DNA from 2 places in the Paenibacillus sp. FSL W7-1287 genome. Region 2 is predicted to be linked to the other one. Evidence: predicted binding sites of a transcription regulator. Region 2 holds the regulator's gene; the other holds the start of a gene.
What was found. The regulator Rex, encoded in region 2, represses fermentation and respiration genes when NADH is low (regulators of the CRP and FNR family bind a similar motif). The targets are predictions, from matches to a motif close to TTGTGAAATATTTCACAA.

Region 1 (3,960 bases), 200 kb from region 2:
AACAAACTCACCAGTTTGCCATTTTTCAAGCTGTCCTCCCCATAATCCACCGAAATACATATAGGCGCGATTATCATCATCAACATATACTGCTGGGTCAATGGAGAAGCTTCCTTCGATGTAGTTGTCCTCAGGAACGAATGGTCCCTCCGGATTTTTACTTGTCGCTACACCAATACGGAAAATGCCTTCCTTATCACGTGCTGGGAAATAAAAATAGTACGTATCGTTTTTGAATGCAGCATCTGGAGCCCACATTTGTTTGCTTGCCCATTTTACGTCACGAACATGCAAAGCTTGTCCATGGTCTACAACAGGCGCATCGATATCGTCCATCGATAGAACATGGTAATCCTCCATTTTATATTGATCCCCGTTATCATTACTTTCACCATCATGATCCAAGTCATGGGATGGATAAATGTAGATTTTGTCGTTAAATACATGTGCCGAAGGATCTGCAGTATAGATATGAGTAACTAAAGGCTCATTTTGTTTAGCTTTGTTTGACATATCGCTCTCTCCTCTATGTTTTAATTGGTTTTATAATTAATGTACACGCGTTCATTATTGCGCAAAATGATAGCGTTGTCAATACATATTTATTAAATCATACATAAAAAGCCTGAATCCCTCAGGCTTTAACAAAAATAACCTATGATAGCTATACCTATTGCTGCAATAGCAGTACCAAGTATGACTGTTACCAGCATATAAGCTGCAGCAGCAGTCCATCTTTTCCTTTCAATAAGCTGGACTAATTCATAGCTAAATGTCGAAAACGTTGTAAATGCACCGAAAAATCCTACGCCTATCCATTGCCAAGCAAGCTCACTAATTAGCTGATGCTCATATAAGCTCCAAAGTATGCCTAACAAAGCAGAGCCAGTAACATTAATGACTAAAGTAGCATAAGGAAAGCTCTTTACGTGATTCCATATCGTAAGCTGACTAATATAGAACCGCAGGCATGCTCCAAGCGAGCCCATCATAACCGCACCTAGTATAATCATCCATTTTCGCCCCTAACTCTTCTACCGATCCACACACCTAATAGAGCAGCAAGTAGCCCGCCTAGCAAACTTGCGATAATTACAAATCCAGCCAAGCCCCATTCATCTGCCTCAAGCAGCTTTACTACATCTAAGCTAAACGTAGACATCGTTGTAAACCCGCCCAGCAAGCCTGTTCCTAGAGACAATCTCATGCGACGAGTTCGTTCTTCATGTGCAGGCATTAGCGTAAAAAGTATGGCAAGCAGTAGGCTTCCTACTATATTGATCCATACCGTATGCAGCCCGTGTGCAAGCGGGAAAAGTGTGTTTACTCCTACGCGCAGTAATGTTCCAGCAGCGCCTCCTAATGCTACCCAACGATAGCTGCCCATCCTATCCCCTCTTTCATAAGCTTGTCCTAATATAATAACAAAAACAAAGCCGCAGTCATATGATTTTCATTCTTCATCATGAATAGTTCTACGCTCGATTGGCATCATAATTATGAATGATTTACTAAGGAGTTTTTTGCCAATGAAAAAAACAGTAAAGAAAAAGGAGAATATCATCGAACGACAGGAACGTCGCTTAATTATGACTTGCTTCGTCGTTGGGATAATTATGCTTGCTGCATTGCTTCACAAAATGTTTTAAGGAGTGTTGGAAACGGTGACCTTGCTTTATACCTATGATCCTGTTCTATTCAGTAGATGGTTAACGTCGTTAACATTGGGATTTCATATTATATTCGCTACGATTGGTGTAGGGGTCCCACTCTATATCGGTCTAGCTGAATGGATAGGGATTAGAAAGAATGACTTTCATTACATATTATTAGCGCGAAGATGGTCCCGGGGCTATGTGATAACTGTTGCTGTTGGCGTCGTTACTGGTACAGCGATTGGCTTACAGCTGAGCTTGCTATGGCCTAGCTTTATGCAGGTTGCTGGACAATCCATTGCACTTCCACTCTTTATGGAAACCTTTGCGTTCTTTTTTGAGGCTATATTTTTAGGTATCTATTTATATACCTGGGATCGTTTCAAAAATCGAAAAACTCATCTGCTATTGCTAATTCCTGTTGTAATCGGATCAGGTGCTTCGGCAATATTCATCACGATCGTTAATTCGTTTATGAACTATCCTGTTGGATTTACCTATGAAAATAACATGATTACAGATGTCAATCCTATTCAAGCGATGATGAGTCCTGCTGTTCCAACGAAAATTTCGCATGTTCTTACGACTGCATATCTAACGTGTGGGTTAGTGCTGGCTGCTATTGCTGCCTTTGCCTATGCTCGCGGGCAACGGGAAACCTATCATCGTAAGGCTTTAAAATTTACGATGATCTGCTCCTTTGTCTTTATGATTGCTACGGTCATTATCGGTGATCTATCGGGTAAATATTTAGCGGTCTATCAACCAGAGAAGCTAGCGGCTACAGAGTGGCATTTCGAAACGTCGACGCATGCGCCCCTTATATTAGGTGGTGTGCTGCAGGAGGATAATACCGTCAAATACGGACTTGAAATCCCATATGGCCTAAGTATATTAGCTTTCAGCAACCCTTCTGCCGAGGTGGTAGGACTAGATCAATTCCCAGAGGAGCATTGGGCACCACTATGGGTACACTATATTTTTGATATGAAAATGGGATTAGTAGCGATGATGGTACTCATTACTTTGCTGTTCATGATAGAGCTTATCCGTAAGAAAGGGAACATTTATCGTGGCTGGCTGCTTGCACTCGTCGTTGCTGCAGCACCTATTGCCATGCTCACGATTGAGCACGGTTGGATCTTTTCAGAGGTTGGTCGTCAGCCTTGGGTGGTGCGCGGCATCATGACAACGACAGAGGGTGCAACGAGGTCAGAGCATGTAGATACGATGCTTTTAATGTTTTTCCTGCTATATACAGTACTCGCTATATCGTCTATTCGAGTGTTAACGAGAATGTTTAAGAGAAACAAGGTTGCAGACGAACTAGCGTTATATGAGAAATAGAGGTGAATTATGAATTTTGAGCTGCTAGGTATCACTGTGCTTTGGACCTTTCTATTCGGATATTTAATTGTAGGCTCCATTGATTTCGGCGCCGGCTTCTTTATGTACTACAGTACGATAAGCGGTACGAGACATATCATTCACAATATGATTGAACGCTATCTTTCCCCTGTCTGGGAAGTGACGAACGTTTTTCTCGTTTTTTTCTTTGTCGGGATCATCGGATTTTTTCCTGACATCGGTTATTATCTAGGGACTGCGCTATTAATTCCAGGCAGCATTGCTATTGTTTTACTTGCAATTCGTGGCTCGTATTATGCGTTTACCTTTTATGGTAAAGCCAATAACCGACTATATAACCTGCTTTATGGCGCAACGGGCCTGCTCATCCCTGCATCTCTTTCGACCGTTCTAACGATATCAGAGGGCGGTTACATTCAAGTGAATGATAATGGAAAGGTTATATTTCTTGCTAAGGAGCTCTTTACAAGCCAATACTCCTGGAGTGTTGTCGTGCTCGCTCTCGTTAGCGTGCTTTATATTTCAGCGATGTTTCTGAGCTATTATGCCTTCAAGGCATCGGATAAAGCCGCCTATCGAGTGGTGCGGAACTATGCTTTAATCTGGAGCTTACCGACATTGCTGGCAAGTTTGTTTGTTTTCTTTTCCATCTATAATCACAATCGGGAGCATTTTAATAATTTGCTTGAGATATGGTGGGTTTTCTTGCTCTCAATCCTCTGTTTTCTGATTGCGATTTACTTGCTATATTCGAATCAGAGGCTAGGTTGGTCGTTTGTATTTGTTATTCTTCAATTTGCATTCGCATTTTATGGCTATGGAGCAGGACATTTGCCTTACGTTCTCTATCCTTACGTAAGCATTTACGACAATTTCACAAACCCAAATATGGCGCTAGCGCTCGTTGTGGCGTTTATATTGGGTCTCGCATTGTTGG
Region 2 (3,960 bases):
TCTTCATTATTCCACACTCCCATCGTGCCTCCATCTAAAGGCAAAATTTGATCAAAGCGCTGATTATCAGCTACGAGTGAAATATACACATTTTGTTGATCCATGCTTGCCGAAGCCTCTACGTGCTCATGTGATGCTTCGATGCTATGCATCAGTTCGGGAAGCTTAGAATAGTTTTTATTCGCCATAATTTCTGCTATTTCGAATAAATGGTCTTGCCATACCTTCTCTAGGCTAGTAGATTCTTGCTTAAGCTGAATCGTATAACTTACTGGTTCAATCTTATAATCACTTAAAATATTTCTTGCTTCCTCAGCAGCAAGTGCTAGTGTATTCCCATCTATAACATCAAGCGTAACGATATATCCTTCATTTTTATTACCTGATAATTGAATATTAGAAAACTGTGCTTGCTCCAACGATTGCTGAAGCGGCTTCTCCTGTGCAACGTATTGATACGTAAAGCCGCCGCCAATAAGCAAAGCCAAGCAAACAATAAATGTAACAGCCATCGGTTTTAGCTTCATATCTTTCATGTTTACACCTCTATTATATAAATTTGATAGATCATTCGTATATCAATTAGTATATCATTTTTGCTATCAACTTTAATTATATAAAAAAAGGAAACAAGCCGTTTAAGGTCTTGTTTCCTTTGGTATCGTATATTCATCGATAAAATTACCATCTGTCATACGGTAGAATGCAATTTTAAGATGTTCCGTTGCGGTGTCCTTATACTTTATTTCCCATACTAATTGACCATACATATAGCCTGGCTGAAGCTTAATGTTCTGCGCATAAGGCTTTGATGCTTCTACATGAGCCAGCATCTCTTCTTTCGTCATCGCTTCTTCATAAGGAAGCTCAGCGAGCTGCTCCTGGGTTGACCAAGCAGAGTATATCATCTCTTCGCTTACATTAGATTGAGCAAGCAAGATCCAATACCGATCCTCCCATATGTACTTGTTAAGCACATATTGTTCATCGAGATTATAGAGTGAAGCTTGTTCAATCACTTCACGCATCTCGCTCGTTTCCTGCCAAATGCCCTTATGAATATAGCGATAGAAAAAGATGATTCCTACAATGATCAATAATATTAAGAAAAGGGTAAGCACCGTCCATTTTCGACGAGTCATAAATGGTGGTCGCTTTTTTTCTATCGCTCTCATCCTAGGTTAACAATCGCTCAAAGCTAGCCTGAGCTTCGAAACGAATTTTCTCCTCGTCCATCGTTAACAATTGTCTATGCTTCACGAGCTGTTTTCCAGCTACCCATACATGCTCAACATCTCTACCACTTGCAGCATATACAACATGCGACACAAGATCTGTACGTGGGAAGAAGTGTGGCTGATCGATATTAAGAGCAATAAAGTCTGCAGCTTTCCCAGCCTCCAGAACTCCAATATGATCATGCCAGATCGCCTCAGCACCACGAGAGGTTGCAAGCTCAAGGGCTGTATAAGCAGGTACTGCAGTTGGATCACCTGATACGCCTTTGTGCAGTAAGGCAGCAGCACGAATTTCTTGGAACAGATCCATATTGTTGTTGCTCGCAACACTATCCGTACCTAGCGACAGCTTAACGCCTGCACGTAGCAGCTCAGGCACGCGAGCGACCCCACTTGCAAGCTTAAGATTACTAATCGGATTATGAGAAATTGATGCATTTAGCTCAGCAAGCTTTGTGATTTCCTCATCCGTCAAATGCACAGCATGCGCCAGCAAAGCTGGGCGTGTGAAGAAACCAAGCTTCTCTAAATGCTCAACAGGACGTGCACCATACTCATCTACATTTTGCTGAACCTCAGCTGCCGTTTCAGACATATGCGTATGTAACGGCAGATCATAATCATGAGCTGCTTGCACAAAACGCTCGATATATTGAGGCGGACACGTATAAGGAGCATGAGGAGCAAGCATCGTACGAATTCTACCGTTTCCTGCACCATTCCATTCTCTAGCGAATGCAACAGAGTTGTTAAGCTTTTCGTTCTGCTCTTCCTCTGAACATAGTCCGATTACACCGCGTGTTAGAAAGCCTCGTAGTCCTGCTTCGATCGTTGCCTCTGCAATGATTTCCATGCGATCGTACATATCTACGAACGTAGTTGTACCGCTTAACAGCATCTCTGCAATGGTAAGCTTGCCGCCCACTCTCGTATCCTGCTCTGTATATTTGGCTTCCATCGGCCACATTTTTTCAGCAAGCCATACTTGAAGGTTTTGGTCATCGGAATAACCGCGAAGCAAGCTCATCGCTGCATGACCATGCGTGTTAACAAGACCAGGCATAAACAATAGACCTTGGCCATTCACAACCTCACTGCCTGCTTGAAGTTCAGCACTAGGCTCTGCAGCCCCAACATACTGAATGATGCCATCTTCAACGATCATATGTCCTTGCAGAACCTGTGGCTGCTGTGCAGACATTGTAATAAATGCTCCATCCTTAATCCATAGACGATTCATCTTGGTCCTCCTCTTTATTGTTCAAATAATAGCCAAGGCTTAGCAGCTCCTTTGTAAAGTCCGCATGCTGCACTCGTACTTCCTCTGGAGCTCTTAAAATGGTTGGTGCAAAATTGAGGATACCTTCTATACCACCAGCTATAAGCATATTTGCTACGTTCTGAGCTTCCTGTGCAGGAACTGTAATGATCCCAATTCGTATATTTTGCTGCTGAATTGTTTCTGCAAGCTCTTCCATAGGCTGTACCGTTAAGCTGTTAATTTTCGTACCGATTTTTTGCTCCTGTGCATCGAATACAGCAACGATCTGCATATTGTCGTTGCTGTATTTATTATAATTACACAAAGCATGACCAAGATTACCCGCTCCGACAAGTGCGACCTTTATCGTGCGATTGATTTTAAGTATGTGACGAATTTTATCAATCAAGTAATCCACTTCATAGCCAATTCCTTTTCGACCGAAATCCCCAAAATAAGCGAGATCCTTCCGAATTTGTGCAGGATTAAACTCCAAGCGCGAGCCTAGCTCCTGCGAGGAGATCGTTTTAATTTCTCGAGCCTTTAGCTCATTGAGCACTTGTAGATAAATAGGCAGACGCTTAACTACAGCATCTGAAATTTTCACTTGCTTCATTTATTCAACCTCCTTCAACCATTGGTCCATTCGCTGTACCATTTGATCCGTATGCATCGTTTCAATCTTAGGTCCAGGCAATGAATACAGGAAATGCTTTCCGTAATAGGATTCAATAACTCGTGTATCATAAAGAATAACAATGCCTTTATCCGACGCTGTCCGTACAAGACGACCGAATCCTTGCTTGAAACGGATCACAGCCTGTGGAATTGAAAGCTTCATAAATGGATTTTTCTTCTGACGAAGCAGAAGCTCCGATTTCGCTTCGATTAATGGGTGGTTAGGCGGTTGAAATGGTAAGCGCACGATCGCCAAACATTGCAATGCTTCTCCTGGTATATCTACACCTTCCCAAAAACTGCTTGTACCAAGCAAAATAGAGGATTGCTGCTGTAGAAAACGTCTGGTCAGTTTTGTACGATTGTTGCTATCAATGCCTTGTCCTAAAACGGTAATATGCTTTGGCTCTAACAGCTCCTTCAGTGGATCATATACTTGCTTAAGCATACGATAAGAAGTAAACAAAACGAGCATTTTTCCGCCTAGCAGCAGAGCGTTATCATGAATCGATTGCACTAGCTTCTCTAAATAATCACTCGGAACGTTGGCTCCCTTAAGCACCGGAAAATCGCGTGGTATAATAACGAGCGCCTGCTTACGATAGTTAAATGGTGATTCAAGTATCACTTCATTCAGCCGATGTTCTTCCTCGTCTCCGTAGCTATCTAGACCAAGCTGTTCCTTTATATAGGTGAAGTTTTTCTGAATGGACAGTGTGGCAGATGTCATTACGACGCTTTCCTTCACGTCAAACAAATACTTTCTTAACAAGCCGCTTACAT

Region 1: a site for Rex is predicted at 1,622-1,639, ahead of NSQ99_RS10380 (cytochrome ubiquinol oxidase subunit I). Genes of this name have one in related genera too.

Annotation. Positions count from the first base shown of each region.
Region 1 covers NZ_JBBORD010000001.1:2,283,473-2,287,432, reverse strand. Annotated here, with positions in the region: gene NSQ99_RS10395 (glycoside hydrolase family 43 protein) at 1-513, opposite strand, end outside; gene crcB (fluoride efflux transporter CrcB) at 642-1,013, opposite strand; gene NSQ99_RS10385 (fluoride efflux transporter FluC) at 1,010-1,387, opposite strand; gene NSQ99_RS10380 (cytochrome ubiquinol oxidase subunit I) at 1,665-3,002, shown strand; gene NSQ99_RS10375 (cytochrome d ubiquinol oxidase subunit II) at 3,012-3,960, shown strand, end outside.
Region 2 covers NZ_JBBORD010000001.1:2,088,459-2,092,418, reverse strand. Annotated here, with positions in the region: gene NSQ99_RS09530 (hypothetical protein) at 1-536, opposite strand, end outside; gene NSQ99_RS09535 (AAA family ATPase) at 1-7, opposite strand, end outside; gene NSQ99_RS09525 (hypothetical protein) at 639-1,175, opposite strand; gene NSQ99_RS09520 (amidohydrolase) at 1,177-2,478, opposite strand; gene NSQ99_RS09515 (redox-sensing transcriptional repressor Rex) at 2,459-3,115, opposite strand; gene dinG (ATP-dependent DNA helicase DinG) at 3,116-3,960, opposite strand, start outside.